3 regions of the Phycicoccus duodecadis genome follow, and region 3 is predicted to be linked to each of the others. Evidence: predicted binding sites of a transcription regulator. Region 3 holds the regulator's gene; each other region holds the start of a gene.
What was found. Region 3 encodes LexA, which represses DNA repair genes until DNA is damaged. Its sites were predicted from a motif close to TCGAACANNTGTTCGA; they were not measured.

Region 1 (5,757 bases), 1.3 Mb from region 3:
TGGGCGGCCTCGACGTCGATGCGGACCACGCGTGGCCCGAGCTGCGCGACCCGGTGGTCCATCCGGCGCAGCCAGCCGGTGCGGCGCACCGACAGCGGCCCGGCGGCCCGGGTGGCGACGACCAGGCGCACCGGCACGTCGGGCAGGGGGCGGCGCGCGGCGAGGCTCTCGAGGGCCAGCGCGTCGGCCCGCACCGCCGCGAGCTCGTCGACCGCCGCCCGCAACTGCACCGGACTGCCGTAGGCGCGCGTCACCGCCCGGCGGGCGGCCCGCGGGGCGCCGGTGGCCGTCCCGCCGGTCACCAGCAGGCGTCCGGTCAGGCGCCGCGTCCCCCGCGCCACCCCCGGCAGGGCGGCCAGGCGGCGGGCGAGCGCGGCCGGGCGCCCCTCGAGCTGATGCCGCGTGGCCTCGTGGCCGGGGTCGCTGGCGTCGACCAGGACGAGCCCGCGCACGACGTCGGGGCGCGACCGGGCCAGGCCCTCCGCGAAGAGGCCGCCGTGCGAGTGGCCGACCACCACCACGCGCCCCCCGCCCTCGCCGCCGGCGGCGGTCGCCTCGAGCACGGTGCCGAGCAGCCTCACCTGGTCGGCGAAGGTCGCGGCGGTGGGCCACGGGCCCGAGCCGCCGGTCCCGGGGCGGTCGAACAGGACGCAGCGCACGCCCGGCAGCAGGGACGCCACCGGGTGCCAGAGCTCCAGGGGCAGGCCGAGCCCGGACGCGAAGAGGGCCGTGGCGGGCGCCCGGGGGTTCACGACCTCGACCCGGACCACCGCCCCGGGATGCCCCGGCACGTCGAGCAGCCGCTGCTCGGGCTCGGGGTCGGCGTCCACATCCGAGACCCTAGAGCCGCGCGCCGCGCGGAATCCCGGCCGGTCGCCCGGTGTTCTCGTGCCCATGAGTACCCCGAGACCGGAATGGCCGAGCGCTACCAGCGAGCCCGGGGACTCTTCGACCACGGGGAGTTCCAGGCGGCCGCACAGGAGCTGTCGGCGCTCGTCGACGCCAGTGCGCTGGAGCCCCCGCTGCACGGCACCACCGAGCTGCGGCTGCTGCTGGCGCGGTCGTACTACCACTCGGCCCAGCTGGGCCGCGCCGAGCGGGTGACCCGCGCCATCCTGGTCGACGACCCCGACGAGGCCTACGCGAACCTCCTGCTCGGGCGCACGCTGCAGCGCCAGGGCCGCGCGGCCGAGGCCCGGCCGCACCTGGCGATGGCCGAGCTGCTCGGCGGGTACGGCGACGAGGGCCGGCTGCCCGAGCCCGACGCCGACGGCACCGACGCCTCGTGACCGACGACGGCCACGACCTCGAGCCGGGCACCTTCCCCACACCGGATGCCGACGCGCCCACGCCCGCGGCCCCCGCCACGGTGCGGGGCTTCGCGCCCACCCCCGACGACGGCATCCGGCTCACCGGCACGCTGCCCTGGGACGAGGCCGCCCGCCCGCGCTACCCGGCGCCCGCGGAGGACCCCGGCTACAGCGACGCCCAGCTGGCCACGCCCCGCCACCTCGTCGACGTGCACGACCACCTGCGGGCCGAGCTGACCCAGGTGCGCGACATCGTCGGCCAGGTGGCCCGCGGGATGCTGGCGGTCGGCGACGCCCGCTCGGCCGTCAACACCATGACGATGCGCCAGAACCAGTGGACGCTCGGGGCGTACTGCGAGTCGTACTGCCGCATCGTGACCGGGCACCACACCCTCGAGGACGTCTCGATCTTCCCGCACCTGCGCTGGGCCGACCCCGACGCGGGCCCCGTGGTGGCACGCCTCGAGGAGGAGCACGAGGTCATCCACGACGTGCTCGACGAGGTCGACCGGGCGCTGGTGGCCCTGGTGTCGAAGGTGGAGGGCGCCATCGAGCGGTTACAGCACGTGGTCGACCTGCTCACCGACATCCTGCTGTCGCACCTGGCCTACGAGGAGCGCGAGCTGCTGCATCCCCTGGCCCGCCACGGCTTCCACTGACCCGCCGGGGTCAGGGGTGGGCGTGCCGCGCCTCGAGGGCGAGCAGGTGCTCCTTGGCGGCCGGCCCCCCCGCGTACCCGCCCACCCCGCCGGAGGCCGGCAGCACCCGGTGGCACGGCAGCGTGACGCAGAGCGGGTTGCCGCCGAGCGCGGTGCCGACCGCCCGTGCGGCCCGGTCGTGGCCGATGCGCGCCGCCAGCACGGCGTACGTGATGCGCTCGCCGTACCCGACCGTGGCCGCCAGCCCGGTCAGCACCTCGCGCTGGAAGGGTGACGCCAGGGCGAGGTCGGGCTGGACCGCGACGGTGGTCGCCCGCCCCGAGAGGTAGTCCGCGAGGGCGCGGCGCACGGTGTCGGTGGGGGCCGGATGCCGCAGCACGCGCGGGCTCACGGTGGCCGCGATGCGGGTCAGCCAGTGCGCCTCCGCGGCGTCGTCGGGGGCGTAGGCGGTGGCCACGACCCGGCCGTCGTCGCGCACGGCGAGCAGCATCCGGCCGACCGCGGTGTCGTCGACGACGTACGAGACGTCCGTGGGGGGCAGCCGCGGCGGACCGGCCAGGGGCGGGTCGAAGGCGGCGAACGGGTCGGAGGAGGTGGGCGCGGGGCGGTAAGTCATCGGAGGTCCTCGGGGTGCTGGACGTCGTGGAGGTCGAGGCGCAGGGTCGCGAGGGCGTCACTGACGAGGCGGCGGCTCATCCCCGGCGTGGTGCCCAGGGCGGCGGCGACGGCGCGATGGTCGAGGTCGCCCACGAAGCGCAGGACGACGGCGTCGCGCTGGCGCTCCGGCAGGGCCGCGACCATCCGCCAGAGGTCGCCCGACGGCGCGTCGGGGGGTGGGGCGACGGGGGCCTCGGCCAGGGCCGCGGGGTCGTCGTGCGGGACGGTGCGCCGGGCCCTGCGGTGGTGGTCCATGGCGCAGCGGTGGGTGACGGTGAGGAGCCACGAGCGCAGGTTGCGGGCGTGGGTGAGGCGGGGGTAGGCCACGAGCGCCTGGGTCCACGCCTGCTGGGCGACGTCGTCGGCGTGCACCGGGCCCACGAGACCGTGGGCGAGGCGGGCGACGTCGCGCCAGTGCTCGTCGACGAGGTGCTGGAAGGGGGGCAGGCTCACGATGGTGCAACGGTAGGGGGCCCACCGATGTGAGTGCTGTGCGCCGCGGCGACAGGGGGTGGCATCCACCGCATGTCGTGCGCACCTGCCCCCCGGGCGGGGCCCTCGAGGGGGAACAATGGTGGCCCGTGACTGCCGAGCCGCTCGCGAACGACCGTCCGCTCGTCATCGCCCACCGGGGGGCGAGCCACGAGGAGGCCGAGCACACGCTCCGGGCCTACCGCAAGGCGTTCGACCACGGCGCCGACGGCGTCGAGTGCGACGTGCGGCTCACCGCCGACCACCACCTCGTGTGCGTGCACGACAGCCGGATCGAGCGCACGTCCAACGGCTCGGGGCGGGTCTCGGCGCTCGAGCTGGCGCGGCTCGAGGAGTTCGACTGGGCGTCGTGGAAGCGGCTGGACCGCGGGGTCGAGGACGAGACCCCGGAGGCCGACCCCGAGCGCGGCCACCTGCTGACCCTGCGCCGCCTGCTCGACACCCTCGTCGAGAAGCGCCAGGAGGTCGTGACGCTCATCGAGACCAAGCACCCCACCCGGCACGGCGACGACGTCGAGAAGACCCTCGTGCAGGTCCTGCGCGCCTTCGACCTCGACCGCGGCGACCGGCCCGGCCTGCCGCACGTGCGGGTGATGTCGTTCTCGGCGCGCGCCCTGACCCGCGTGCACCGCCTGTCGCCCGGGGTGCCGCTGGTGCACCTGGTCGCCGACCGGCCCGCGAAGCTGGTCGACGGCACCCTGCCCGCCGACGTCGGCACGGTGGGGCTCGACATCCGGCTGGTGCGCCGCAAGCCCAAGGTGGTCGGCCGCTACCGCGAGCACGGGCACGGCGTGTTCGTCTGGACCGTCGACGACCCCGCCGACGTCGACCTGTGCGGCGAGCTCGGGGTCGACGCGGTCATCACGAACCGGCCCGGCATGGCCGTCGACCGGCTGGGGGTCACGAGGTAGGCTCGGGCCCCGTGACCTCGGAAGATGCCCGCCCGCTGACCGATCCCGTCGCGTTCGAGCTGCTCGACGACGACGACGGGCTCGAGGTGGCCGAGTCCTCCGGGCCCGGGGCCGACAGCATCATCTGCACGGTGCGCGTCCCGGCCGACTCGTCGTCGGTCACCGGGGTGCGCCACCAGATCGTGCAGGACCTCAGCGCGCGCGACCTGCCCGAGGACATCGTCGGCGAGGCCGAGATCGTCGCCTCCGAGCTGCTCACCAACGCCGTCCGGCACGCCCGACCGCTGTCCGACGGCACCATCCGGGTCCGCTGGAAGATCCGCGGCGAGGTCGTCGAGATCGAGGTCACCGACGGGGGCGGCAGCACGGTCCCCCGGCCGGCGCCGCGCACGGTGTGGCTCTCGTCGGGCCGCGGGCTGCGGATCGTGCGCTCGCTCGCCCACGAGTGGGGCGTCACCGAGGACCGCACCGGCAACGTCGTGTGGGCCACCCTGGGCGGCCCCAGCCGCCGCCGCGCCACCTGAAGCGTCCCGACTCCTCTCCACCCCGCCCCTCCCCCCGCCGGTCTTTTCGGGGTGACCCCGAAAAGACCGCGAGACAAGGGTTCGCAGGCGGGGTATGGTGGATGAACCCTTGCCTCGAGGTCGCCGGGAGCGCACGGGATGCCGCCGCGCCGTCCTCTCTGGTGGCAGCCGGAAGTCGGCCGAATCGGGTTCTGCTGTAGGCGAACACCTGTGGATGGCCGCTTGTCTTCGTACGCGTGTTCGGGTATCGTTTCGTCATGGACAGGGGGCGGCTCAGCAGGCGTATCGCGGCCGCGCGTGCGGAGGTCGCGGCGCTGGGGCGTGCGCTGGCCGAGCACGGTCGCGGGCTGGATGCCGTGGAGTGTTACGAGCTCGCCGGTGAGCTCCAAGGGGTGGTGAACGCCGCCGAGGGGGCCCAGGGTGTGGCGGCCGCGTTGGGGGCGCGGGTCGAGGTCCGGCTCTCGGGTGACGGGCCCGTCGAGCGGGTCCACCCGGTGGGGTACGTCGACCAGATGGCGCCCAGCCTCGTCGCTCTCGAAGCGGGCCTGACGGAGGGGCTGGCCGGGCGGAAGGTCCACCTCGGCGCAGCCCTCGGTGAGCGGTTCCCCCGGGTCCGTGACCGGGTCCTGGCCGGTGACGTGGCGGCCGCGACGGCCCACAAGGTGGTCGACGCGTGCGCGGGGCTGGACGTCGTGGCGTGCGGTCGGGTCGATGCCGAGGTGTCGGGACGGTTGGCCGACCTGGACCCGGCGCAGGTGACCGCGCACGTCCGCCGCGTCGCGACGCGGGTGGCGGCCGACCAGGTCGCCGCGCAGGTCGCGAAGACCCGCCGCACCCGGACGGTGGAGGTGCGGCCCGGGCCGGACGGCCTGACCGACGTGTACGCCCTCCTCCCCACCGCGACCGTGGCCGCGGCCTGGGCGGCGACCGAGCAGCTCGCCGGGGAGTACCGGCAGATCGACGACACCCTCACCCTGTCCGAGGCGCGGGCCGATGCGTTCGGGGACCTGCTCCTGCGCAACGTGACGGTCAGTGCCTCGGTCACCCTCGGGGTGCCGGTGGTCACCGACCGCCCAGCGCCCGAACCCGCAACCGTCGAGACCATCGAGGTCCCCTGGGCCGACGACGACACCGTCATCGACGCCTACACCGGGGAAGAGACCCGCTTCGGCGACCTCCCGCCGGAGGCGCAGCGGCTGTTCGA
Region 2 (5,757 bases), 150 kb from region 3:
CGCCCGAGAGGAGCAGGGTGTTGAAGCGGTAGTTGATCTCCTGCTGACCCGCGGTGCCGACCTCGTGGTGGCTGCGCTCGACGACGAGGCCGACGTCGGCGAGGTTGAGGCAGATCTTGTCGCGGGTGTCGGCGAAGTGGTCGACCGGCGGGACGGGGAAGTAGCCACCCTTGAAGCGGGTCTTGTAGCCGCGGTTGCCGCCGTCCTCCGCGCGCCCGGTGTTCCAGGCGGCCTCGACGGAGTCGATGTAGTAGTAGCTGGCGTTGGCCTTGGTCTCGAAGCGCACGTCGTCGAAGACGTAGAACTCGGCCTCGGCACCGAAGAAGGCGGTGTCGGCGATGCCCGTGGACTTCAGGTAGGCCTCGGCCTTGGCCGCGATGTTGCGGGGGTCGCGGCTGTAGGCCTCGCCGGTGAACGGGTCGACGATGCTGAAGTTCATGATCAGCGTCTTCTCGACCCGGAACGGGTCGAGGTAGGCCGTCGTCGGGTCCGGGATGAGCTTCATGTCGGACTCGTGGATGGCCTGGAAGCCGCGGATCGAGGACCCGTCGAACATCTGGCCGTTGAGGAAGAAGTCCTGGTCGACCGTCTGCGCGGGCACGTTGAAGTGCTGCATGACGCCGGGAAGGTCGCAGAAGCGGATGTCGACGAACTTCACGTCCTCGGACTTGATGAAAGCGAGGACCTCGTCAGCGGAGCTGAACACAGTGTTGAACCTCCTGGTTCGGTGCAGGGGCGTGGGAGCCAGCCCTGATGGCGTTGTCGACGACAGTAGGGCGTGGCGGTTTCCCCGCCGTCACCCGGATGTTTCGCCGAGGTAACGCAGCCCACCGTATCAATGGGTGGGACGGGACGCCCGAGTCGTGGACCGCGCTGAGATGCGATCCGGCTCGGTCTCTCAGGAAGGTGCTGGTGCTTCGTCAGAACGGCGGGTCGTCCGGTGGTGGCAGCGCTCGTCGCCTGGGCGGATGGGCCGAGGTGTAGGCGAGGTGGGCGCGAGCGGCTGTCGGGTGGTGGTGGTCGATGCGGCAGCGGATGCGGGGTCTTGCTGGTGGTGGGCCCGGGTTGTGTTCGAGGTGGTACTCGAGGGTGCTGTGGGGTGCGTCGGGGGTGACGAGGCGGGGGTTGTAGGTGATGGGGGCGGGGTCGCTTCCCCGGTCGGGTAGGACGGCGCGGTGGAGGTGGTCGACGGGGTGGGTGGTGCGGTTCCGGCCGGTGGGGTCGGTCCAGGTGAGGGTGGCGTCGGGGTGGAGAACCGCCTGCCAGCCGGGGCGTTGTTTGATGCGGTGGTGTCGGCGGCAGAGGCAGACCAGGTTGGCTGCTGATGTCGGGCCGGTGGGCCAGGGGGTGACGTGGTCGAGGTCGCAGAAGCGGGCGGCGACGTGGCAGCCGGGGAACCGGCAGTGCCCGTCGCGGGCGCGGACCAGGGCGGCCAGGGCTTTGCCGGGCCGGTAGGTGTCGGTGGTGAGGGCGCCGTCGGGGTCGAGCAGCGCGTCGGTGAGCGGGTCACACGGGGCGAGGCCCCCGCGGGGTTCGCCCCGCGGGCGGGGTGCGGCCCGGCCGGCGCTGGTGTCGGAGGTCGGGTGCGGGGCGCTGGCATGGTCGAGCCACGCGCGGGAGACCAGGGTGGGTTCGCCGGGGCGGAGGCCGGTGACCTCGACCAGGTCGCCGGGCGCTGCCTTGCTCGCCCCAGCCTCGCTCGCGGGCGCACCGACGTCCACCAGGTCGTCCGAAGCTCCCTCGCTGGCCCTGGTCCCCCGCGCGGACCCAGCAGCTGTGGGGACCTCGGCCGCGATGGTGTGGACGATCTGGACGTCGATGGTCGCGTTCCCCGCCACCAGGTCGGTCAGGGCCTTCGCCCTCGCCCGGTCGACCCGGTCGCACACGCCGTCGGTGACGTACTGCTGCGCGAGGGCGTCGATCGCGGCCCACGCCTGGGCGGCTTCTTCGGAGGGGAAGGTGCCGTGCCAGGTGTCGACCCCGGGTTCGCCGACCCACCGTTCGAGGCGGCACTCGGACCGGGCCCGCACGGCGCGTTGGCGCACCAGGTCCGGGGAGATCCGGGCCAGCATCCGACGGACCCGGCGCCGCAGCCGCGGTCCGTCCTCGCTGCCGAAGTACTCGTGCAGACCGGCGACCACGGACGCGGCGACCTCGGCCGGTGCCTCCTCGAGCTCGGTCGCGACCACCGACGCCCGGTAGGCGTCCAACCGCCCGGCACCCATCGCGGTGTGCAACCCACGAAGCCCGGTCTCGGTGGGGGTGCCTTCAGGCCCGTCGGCGGCCATCCGGACCGCGGCCCGCACCCGCCGCTCGGCCTGCACCGCCGACACATTGAGCGTCCACGACACCATCGCGGGTGCATCAAGGGCGACGTGCCCGAGCGCCCGGTGGGTCTCGATGACCTCCCCGTCGTCGAGGACCTCGGGCTCGATCGCCGCCAGCCGCACGATCGCGGCATCCTGGGCGGCGGTCGCGGTGTCCATCACGGCCTGCAGCTCACCGAGAGCCTGCGCCCACTCCTCCTGCGACCCGCACACCTCGCCGGGGCTGAGAGCATCCGACAGCACCTGGCGCGCGACCCGCGCGGCCGACACGACATCCTGCGGACCAGTAGTCGCTGTCATCGGAAACCCCTTCCCCTGTACCACGATCTTACTCGATCACGGTGACACGAACAAGCGTTCGAGGAGACCAATCGAACTTTCTGACAACGCTTTTCCCGCCATAAGGGCAACGGAAGGTGCGGGCGTGACGGGCAGCGAGGACGGCCCACCGCGGGGCCGCGAAGGCCGTCGCCCGACCCCGCCTAGGCTGGACCCGTGACGACGCCCGCCGACCCGGACCGCGCCCGCGCAGAGGCTCTCGACCCGTCGTTCGGCCGGCGCATCGCGGCGTTCGTCGTCGACTGGGTGCTCTCGGCCCTGGTGACCTTCGTGGTCCTGCCGTACGACCTCTTGCTGGACCCTGGTCAGCGGCCGGCGATGCTCCTCGGCATCCCGCAGAGCTCATGGGTGACCCTCGGCGTCTTCGTGCTGCTCAACGTGGTGCTGGTCTCGCTCACGGGCAGCACCGTCGGCCACCGCCTGCTGGGGCTGCAGGTGTGGCAGGTGCGCCCCGGGGCGTTCCCGGTGCAGGTCGTGGTGCGCTCACTGCTGGCGGGCCTGTTCCTGCCGGGGCTGGTGCGCGCCGGCGACGGCCGCCTGCTGCACGACTACGTGGCCGGCACCCGCCTCGTGCGACCCGGCGCCGAGGACTCCCGCGACCGCCGCTCCGCGTAGGGCCCGGGGCGGCGCGGGGCCGGCCCGACCGGGCCGGCAGACCGACGACGTGAGGGTCAGCGGCCGCGCATCGCCTTGCGGTCCATGCGGGCCTTGGTGGGGTCGACGCCCTTGGGGATCGGGGGCCGGATGCCGCCGAGCGAGGTCAGGCGCTTGTTGACGACCGAGACCTCCTGCTTGCTGAGCACCGGCTTCATCCGGGTGAGCTTGCCCGCGATCTTGCGCACCGGGACCTGGCCGTCGCCGTCGCCGACGGTCCACAGGTGGACCGGGACGCCGGGGGCGACCCGCGCGACCTTCTTCTCCTCCTGCTTGAGGAGCTTGCCGACCCGGCCGACCGGGCCCTCACCGATGAGCACGACCCCGGGGCGGCCCAGCGCCCGGAACACCAGCGCCGCGCCCGCAAGGTCCTGCGCCCGGGTGCCGCGCGCGCCATCGACGGCCACCGGCTCCTGGTTCGCGTACCAGCCGCGCTTGCCCAGGCCCGTCAGAGTGGCGCCGGCCGCGCCCACCTTGCCGTCGAGCGCCTTGTACATGGCGCCGTTGCCGCGCCGGTTCATCACCACGACCGCGGCCAGGGCCGCAGCGGGGATGGCGACGAGCGCGGCGTAGATCAGCCAGCCGCCGCCGAAGATCGCGCCGATGCCGACGACGACCGCGGCCGTGAGCACGGCGGCGCCGAGCATCCACCACCCGATCTGCGGGTCGAGGGACTTGATGGCGCTGTAGGCCTGGCGGATCTCGGCGATCCGGCCGGGCTTCTTCTCGGGTGCGTCGGACACGGGGGACGGTGCTCCTGGTCGGGGGTGGTGCCGCCCGGCGGTGGCGCGGGCGCGTGCCGTCAGGATACGGCGCTGCGAGCCTTGGCCACCAACGACGCGGCCTCCTGGCGGGCCGGGTCGGACGCGGCCTGCGCGAGGTGGGCCAGGTGCTCGGGGATGGGGCGGCCCCACTTGCCCATGGCCGTGGCCCAGAGGCGTCCGGCGCGGTACGAGCTGCGGACCAGCGGGCCCGCCATGACGCCCTTGAAGCCCATGGCCTCGGCGGTGTCGGACCAGTGCACGAACTCCTCGGGCTTGACCCACCGGTCGATCGGGTGGTGGGTGGGGGAGGGGCGCAGGTACTGGGTGATGGTGAGGATGTCGCAGCCGGCCTCGTGCAGGTCGCGGATCGCCTCCTCGACCTCGTGGTCCTCCTCGCCCATCCCCAGGATGAGGTTCGACTTGGTGACCAGGCCGGCCTCGCGGGCCATCGTGATGACGCGCAGCGACTTGTCGTAGGTGAAGGCCGGGCGGATGCGCTTGAAGATGCGCGGCACGGTCTCGAGGTTGTGGGCGAACACCTCGGGGCGGGCGTCGAAGACCTGCCCGACGAGCTCGGGCTTGGCGCCGAAGTCGGGCGGGAGGATCTCGACGCCGGTGTTGGGGTTCAGCGCGTGGATCTGGCGGATGGTCTCGGCGTACAGCCCGGCCGCGCCGTCGGGGCGGTCGTCGCGCGCGACACCGGTGACGGTGGAGTACCGCAGGCCCATCGAGCGCACCGACTCGGCGACGCGGCGGGGCTCGTCGAGGTCGAGCGGCTGGGGGCGCCCGGTGGCGATGTCGCAGAAGTCGCAGCGGCGGGTGCAGGTGTCGCCGCCGATGAGGAAGGTGGCCTCGCGGTCCTCCCAGCACTCGAAGATGTTGGGACACCCCGCCTCCTGGCAGACCGTGTGCAGGCCCTGCCCCTTGACCATGGAGTGGATGGCCGTGAACTCCGGCCCCATCTTGGCGGTGGTGCGGATCCACTCCGGCTTGCGCTCGATCGGGGTCTCGGCGTTGCGCGCCTCGACCCGCAGCATCCGGCGTCCTTCGGGTGCGACAGTCACGCGTTCCAGCCTACGCCGCGGCGGCGACATCCCCCGAACCGCCCGGGGTCGCCCGGGGGCCGTGGGTGGGTCAGCCGAGGACGTCGGCCAGGTGCTTCTCGGCGTACGGCAGGACGTCCTGGACGGTGATGACGCGCCCGGCCTCCTGGGTGAGGGACGAGACGCCGGCGTCGGGGATGCCGCACGGGATGATCGCGTCGGCCCAGCCCAGCGAGGCGTCGCAGTTGAGCGCGAAGCCGTGCATCGTGACCCGCCGGCTGACCCGCACGCCGATGGCGCCCAGCTTGCGCTCGGGGCCGCGCCAGTCGGCGGGCACCCAGACGCCGCTGCGGCCGTCGACGCGGATGGTCTCGACGCCGAAGTCGCGGCAGATGCGGATCATGGCCTCCTCGAGGCGCCGCACGTGGGCCACGACGTCGATGGGGACCTCGCGCAGCCGCACGATGGGGTAGCCCACCAGCTGGCCGGGTCCGTGCCACGTGATCTTGCCGCCGCGGTCGACGTCGATGACGGGGGTGCCGTCGGTGGGGCGCTCGTGCGGCTCGGTGCGCTTGCCGGCGGTGTACACGGCGGCGTGCTCGAGCAGCAGCGTGGTGTCGTCGAGGGTGC
Region 3 (5,757 bases):
CGAGAGGGTGCCGACGACCACGATCTCCTCGCGGTCGACGGTGACGTCGAGCGCGTCGAACCAGCCGTCAGGCAGGCGGCCGGCGAACCAGTCCGGGGCGTCGTCGGCCGGCGGCAGGTCGCCCTGCTGCCAGCCGCCGCGACGGCCCCGGCCGGGGCGGCCGGCGCCGTGCTCGCGGGTGTCGTCGTCGGGTCGGTGTCCTGGGCGCATGTCGTTCTCCTTTGCAGTGATTACTTCATTACACCACTGCAGAACGACGCCGTCGAGACTTCTGTTCCCGGGCATGACGCTGCGCGAGCCCGCCACCCCCAGCCAGGGTGGGCCCGCGCCCCTGCGATGCGTCGCCCCCGTCCGGCGAGTGTGGACGGGGACGAGGCGTGCGACCCGGGGACCCTCTGTTGCCCCCGGGCCGCACGCCTACTCCCCCGGACTCAGGCTCTGGTGCACGAGCGCTGCCGTAAACGCGTGGTGCCAGCCTCCGGAGGATGCGATACCCCGGGCTCCGCACCCACACGTCCACAGCCACCGGCCCGAGCCGCCACAGTGGACGACCGGGTGGTGCGTGGCGCGGTAGGTGCTCCGCCGGCGGGGCTGCATGTAGGGAGTTTCGTGGCGCGCCCGCGCGGTGGACAGCGCTGAGCACGCCCTCTCGGTCGTCCAGCGCCGGACTCCGACAGGACGGGCCATCCCCCCTCGGCCGTTCGGTCGATGGGGGCAGGGTGTGGCAGCAAAGGGACAGGTCGGCGGAGGCCGCCACGGACAGCACGAAGGGCGTCACCCCTCCTGCACGGAGGTGACGCCCTTCGGCGTCCTGAGTCGGGTCGAGGGACTCGGACGAGGGGGGCCGACGGGGCTGCCAGCCCGACGCCGGCGGGTCAGCCGCGGGGGATGACGAGCCGCTGGCCGGCGCTGACCTGGGCCGTGCTCAGCCTGTTGGCCAGCTGGATGGCGAGGACGCCCTGGCTGACGGACAGGCCCGGGAGCTCGGCCGCGGCGACCTCGGACAGGGTCTGCCCGGCGCCGACGGTGACCGCGTGCTCAGCGGTGACGGCGCCGGCATCGCCGACGCCCCCGAAACCCAGGACGGCGGCCACCACGAGCGCGGCCAGCACGAGCAGGGCGAGACGGCCGCGGGCCGTGAGGCGCAAGCCCTCGGACACGCCGCCCTCGGACACGCCGCCCTCGGACACGCCGGCAGCAGGACCGGCGCCGCCCCGCACGACGACGAGCCGGGGCCCCTGCGGCAGCGGGTGGACGAAGCCCTCGGTGGGCTCCCAGGCGATCGCACTCATCATGTCCTCCATCCCAGCGGCCAGTGCCACCGTCGAACCGTTGTTCGATAGAACGTCTGTACGAGTTGTAGCACGGATGTTCGACCGGTTCAAGACACGCGTCGTAAGAATGTTTGAATCCCCTGTACGAACCGCGTAGGCTGTTCTCATGCGCACCAGCCTGCACATGAGCACCGACAAGCCGGCTGACCTGCGATAACACCCCGATCCGGGCGCTCCTGGGGCCCCGGACGCAGCGAAAGGGTCGAGATGGCACGTCCGAGGAACGCCGACATCCACGAGATGCCCGACCGGGGCGACGGCGGGGAGCTCACGCACCGCCAGCGCAAGGTCCTCGAGGTGATCCGCAACGCCATCGACCGTCGCGGCTACCCGCCGAGCATGCGCGAGATCGGCGAGGCCGTCGGGCTCACCTCCCCCAGCTCGGTCGCGCACCAGCTGTCCGCGCTCGAGCGCAAGGGCTACCTGCGCCGCGACCCCAACCGGCCGCGTGCCATCGAGGTCCTCTCCCCCGACACCGCCGACGAGGGCGGCTACCGGCGCAGCGCCGAGGTCGAGCACGACGACGTCGACGTCACCGGCATCCACGACGACCGCCCCGAGGCCACCTACGTGCCGGTGCTCGGCCGCATCGCCGCCGGTGTGCCGATCACGGCCGAGGAGGTCGTCGACGACGTCTTCCCGCTGCCCCGGCAGATCGTGGGCGAGGGCTCGCTGTTCCTGCTGAAGGTGGTCGGCGACTCGATGATCGACGCCGCCATCTGCGACGGCGACTGGGTGGTCGTGCGCCAGCAGCCCAACGCCGACAACGGCGACATCGTGGCGGCCATGCTCGACAACGAGGCCACCGTCAAGACGTTCAAGCGCAAGGACGGCAAGGTGTGGCTGATGCCGCACAACCAGGCCTTCGACCCCATCGACGGCGACCACGCGACCATCCTCGGCAAGGTCACCGCGGTGCTGCGGCGCGTCTGAGCCGCTGCCTGGCCGGTGAGCCCGTGGCGCACCGGCCAGGCTGCGGTGCAGCGGTCACCTGGGACCGGTGCGGATCGGGGTGACCGGAGTGGAGCAGGATGACCGGGGCCGGGCCGGCTCGGGTCAGGCCTCGACCTCGGCGATGTGCACGACCGCGTCGCCCGAGGTCACCAGCGGAGCCTCGGTGCGCCCGATGACGACGCCGGCCCGGTTGGCGTGCACCAGCCGCACGCGCTTGCCGAAGGAGTCGAACAGGCCGCCGAGGCGCTGACCCTCCTCGACGCGCTGGCCGAGGCCGGCCTCGAGGTGGAGCATCCCGGTGCCGCGGGCCCGCACCCAGCCGCTGCGCCACGAGACCTCGGAGGCGGCCGGCGGGTCCTCGGCCACGGGCTCGGTCATCCCGAGCGCGGCCAGCACCCGGCGCACCCCCAGCACCCCGGCCTCGACGGCCCAGGCATCCATCCGCCAGGCCTCCCCCGCCTCGTAGAGCAGCACCGTGGCCCCGTGCTCGCGGGCGGCGTGGCGCAGCGAGCCGTCGCGCACCTTGGCGTGCAGCATCACCGGCGCGGCGAAGGCGGCGGCCAGCTCGCGGGTCCGCGCGTCCTCGAGGTCGGCGCGGATCTGCGGGAGGTTGGTGCGCCGGTCGGAGCCGGTGTGCAGGTCGATGCCCACCTCGCACTGGTCGACGACCTGGGTCATGAACAGGTGCGCGATGCGGCCCGCCAGCGAGCCGCGGGGCGCCCCGGGGAACGAGCGGTTCAGGTCGCGCCGGTCGGGCAGGTAGCGGCTGCCGTTCATGAACCCCAGCACGTTCACGATCGGCACGGCGATCAGGGTGCCGCGCAACGTCTTCGGGTCGAGGGCGGCCAGCACCTGGCGGACCACCTCGACGCCCACGGCCTCGTCGCCGTGGATGGCGGCGTCGACCCACACCGTGGGGCCCTCCTCACGGCCGTGGACGACGCGGATGGGCAGGTCGACGTCGGCGCCGGTGACCAGGCGGGTGATGGGCAGCGCCAGCGACTGGGCGCGCCCGGCCCGCACCCGCACGCTGCCGATCTCGAACGAGGGCCGCAGCGCCCGGGCCATCAGCCGGCCCCCCGGTTGCGCCGGCGCAGGCGCAGCGGCGGGCGGCCCCCGAGGTAGGAACGGCCGGGGTCGACGGCGTACCCCTGGCGCAGCGCCTCGCGGCCGACGAGCATCCGGAAGCCCATCTCGTCGCGGTTGGCGAGCGTCATCTCGGCGCTGACGGTGCGGCCCATCAGGGTCAGGTCCAGGGCGACGACGAGGCGCTGCTCGGTGTGGCCGGAGGACGAGCGCACGTCGCGGACGTCGAGGACCGGGCGCTCGACCACCACGGCGTCGTCGTCGGAGCGCTGCCACGGGCGGATGGTGAAGCGCACCCAGCGCTCGCCGTCGCGCTCGAGCTCCTCGAGGTCGAAGGCGTGCACGGAGGACGAGCGGGCGCCGGTGTCGAGCTTGGCCTTGACCCACGGGACCCCCGCGGACGGGAGGCTGACCCACTCGCGCCACCCGGCGAGGGTGTAGGCAAGACTGTCGGTCGAGGCTGCAGCGCCCGGGCCCGCACGACCGTCCGACACCGTCCGTCCTCTCCGTTCAGGAAGCCATGAAGCTCGCGATCCTCTCCCGCGCACCTCGCTCGTACAGTACGCAGCGCCTGCGCACCGCCGCCGCCGACCGGGGCCACACCGTCAAGGTGCTGAACACCCTACGGTTCGGCATCGACCTCTCCGGGGACGAGCCCGACCTGCAGTTCCGGGGCAAGCGCCTCTCGACGTACGACGCGATCCTGCCGCGGATCGGCAACTCCGTCACGTACTTCGGCACCGCGGTGGTGCGCCAGTTCGAGCAGATGGACGTCTACACGCCGAGCACCTCGTGGGGCATCGCGAACTCGCGGGACAAGCTGCGCGCCACCCAGATCCTGTCGCGCCACCACATCGGGATGCCGCCGACGACGTTCGTGCGCGACCGGGCCGACGTCATCGCGGCCATCGAGCGGGTCGGCGGCGCGCCGGTGGTCATCAAGCTGCTCGAGGGCACCCAGGGCATCGGGGTGATCCTGGCGCCGACGATCAAGGTGGCCGAGGCGATCATCGAGACGCTGCACTCGACCCGGCAGAACGTGCTCATCCAGCACTTCGTCAGCGAGAGCAAGGGGCGCGACATCCGGGCGCTGGTCGTCGGCGACCGCGTGGTGGCGGCGATGCGCCGCGTGGCCAAGGGCGACGAGTTCCGCTCGAACGTGCACCGGGGCGGGTCGGTCGAACCGGTCGAGCTCGACCCCGAGTTCGAGAAGGCGGCGGTGCGCTCGGCCCAGATCATGGGCCTGCGGGTGGCCGGCGTCGACATGCTCGAGGGCGCCGAGGGCCCGCTCGTGATGGAGGTCAACTCCTCCCCCGGCCTGGAGGGCATCGAGACCGCGACCAAGCTCGACGTGGCCGGCGCGATCATCGACTACATCGACAACCAGGTGGCCTTCCCCGAGATCGACGTGCGCCAGCGGCTGACGGTCTCGACGGGCTACGGCGTGGCCGAGATCGCGGTGCTCGAGGCGTCGGACCTGGTGGGCAAGACACTGGCGGCGTCGGGGCTGCGCGAGCGTGACATCACCGCGCTGACGCTGCACCGCGGGACGTCGGTGGTCCCGAACCCGAACGGGAACCATGTGCTGCAGGCGGGCGACCGGCTGCTGTGCTTCGGGCGGCTCGAGGAGATGCGCTCGATGATCCCGAGCCGGCGGCGGCGGACCCGCAAGGTCAAGAAGCTGCCCAAGGAGCCGATCCACGAGCCCCGCCCCGAGTGAGCCCTCAGGGCCCGGCGTCGGGCGCGGCCGGGCGGCGGCGCTGCCAGAGCGCGGTGTCGACCCAGCGGTCGAACTTGCGGCCCACCTCCCGCAGCGTGCCCACCGGCTCGAAGCCGAAGGACCGGTGCAGGGCCTCGCTGGCCGGGTTGGGCTGGGCGATGACGGCCAGGCAGGTGTGGATGCCGTCGGCGTCGACCCGGGCGAACAGCTCGGTGTACAGGCGGCGCCCGAGCCCCCGGCCGCGGGCCACGTCGGCGAGGTAGACCGAGACCTCGCGCGTCGCGTCGTAGGCGGCCCGTGGGCGGTAGACGCCGCTGAACGCGTACCCCAGCACCTCGGCCGACGGCTGCCGGACGGCGACCAGCACGTGGTCGCCGGGCGCCTCGGACCGTAGCCGGTCGGCGTAGTGGTCGTCGGGGCGGGGTTCGACGTCGAAGGTGGCGAGCGAGTGCAGCACGGCGTCGTTGTAGATGGCGGCCATCCCGGGTAGGTCGGCCGGGGTGGCGGCCCGGACGACGACGTCGTCGTCACCGGCCGCAGAACCGGCCGTCACGCGGCCCGGCCCCGGGCCGCGAGGACCTGCTCGAGCGTGGGCGCGAGGTCGGCGTCGACGCGCAGCGACATGTGCTCGTCGCCGCGCGTGGGGCCGCGGGTCACGCCGAC

Region 1: the regulator LexA is predicted to act here: its motif matches at 4,782-4,797, upstream of ATL31_RS09100 (HNH endonuclease signature motif containing protein).
Region 2: the regulator LexA is predicted to act here: its motif matches at 2,674-2,689, upstream of ATL31_RS02220 (HNH endonuclease signature motif containing protein).

The regions. Positions count from the first base shown of each region.
Region 1 covers NZ_PJNE01000001.1:1,942,253-1,948,009, forward strand. Annotated here, with positions in the region: gene ATL31_RS09065 (alpha/beta fold hydrolase) at 1-830, opposite strand, end outside; gene ATL31_RS09070 (tetratricopeptide repeat protein) at 915-1,289, shown strand; gene ATL31_RS09075 (hemerythrin domain-containing protein) at 1,286-1,969, shown strand; gene ATL31_RS09080 (methylated-DNA--[protein]-cysteine S-methyltransferase) at 1,980-2,585, opposite strand; gene ATL31_RS09085 (RNA polymerase sigma factor) at 2,582-3,079, opposite strand; gene ATL31_RS09090 (glycerophosphodiester phosphodiesterase family protein) at 3,208-4,029, shown strand; gene ATL31_RS09095 (ATP-binding protein) at 4,041-4,553, shown strand; gene ATL31_RS09100 (HNH endonuclease signature motif containing protein) at 4,811-5,757, shown strand, end outside.
Region 2 covers NZ_PJNE01000001.1:469,057-474,813, reverse strand. Annotated here, with positions in the region: gene glnA (type I glutamate--ammonia ligase) at 1-706, opposite strand, end outside; gene ATL31_RS02220 (HNH endonuclease signature motif containing protein) at 921-2,627, opposite strand; gene ATL31_RS02215 (RDD family protein) at 2,823-3,281, shown strand; gene ATL31_RS02210 (DUF4191 family protein) at 3,338-4,063, opposite strand; gene lipA (lipoyl synthase) at 4,123-5,148, opposite strand; gene lipB (lipoyl(octanoyl) transferase LipB) at 5,219-5,757, opposite strand, start outside.
Region 3 covers NZ_PJNE01000001.1:617,898-623,654, forward strand. Annotated here, with positions in the region: gene ATL31_RS02800 (hypothetical protein) at 1-210, opposite strand, end outside; gene ATL31_RS02805 (LysM peptidoglycan-binding domain-containing protein) at 876-1,322, opposite strand; gene lexA (transcriptional repressor LexA) at 1,542-2,267, shown strand; gene ATL31_RS02815 (succinylglutamate desuccinylase/aspartoacylase family protein) at 2,391-3,356, opposite strand; gene ATL31_RS02820 (ATP-dependent zinc protease family protein) at 3,356-3,868, opposite strand; gene ATL31_RS02825 (RimK family alpha-L-glutamate ligase) at 3,895-5,094, shown strand; gene ATL31_RS02830 (GNAT family N-acetyltransferase) at 5,099-5,647, opposite strand; gene ATL31_RS02835 (NAD-dependent protein deacetylase) at 5,644-5,757, opposite strand, start outside.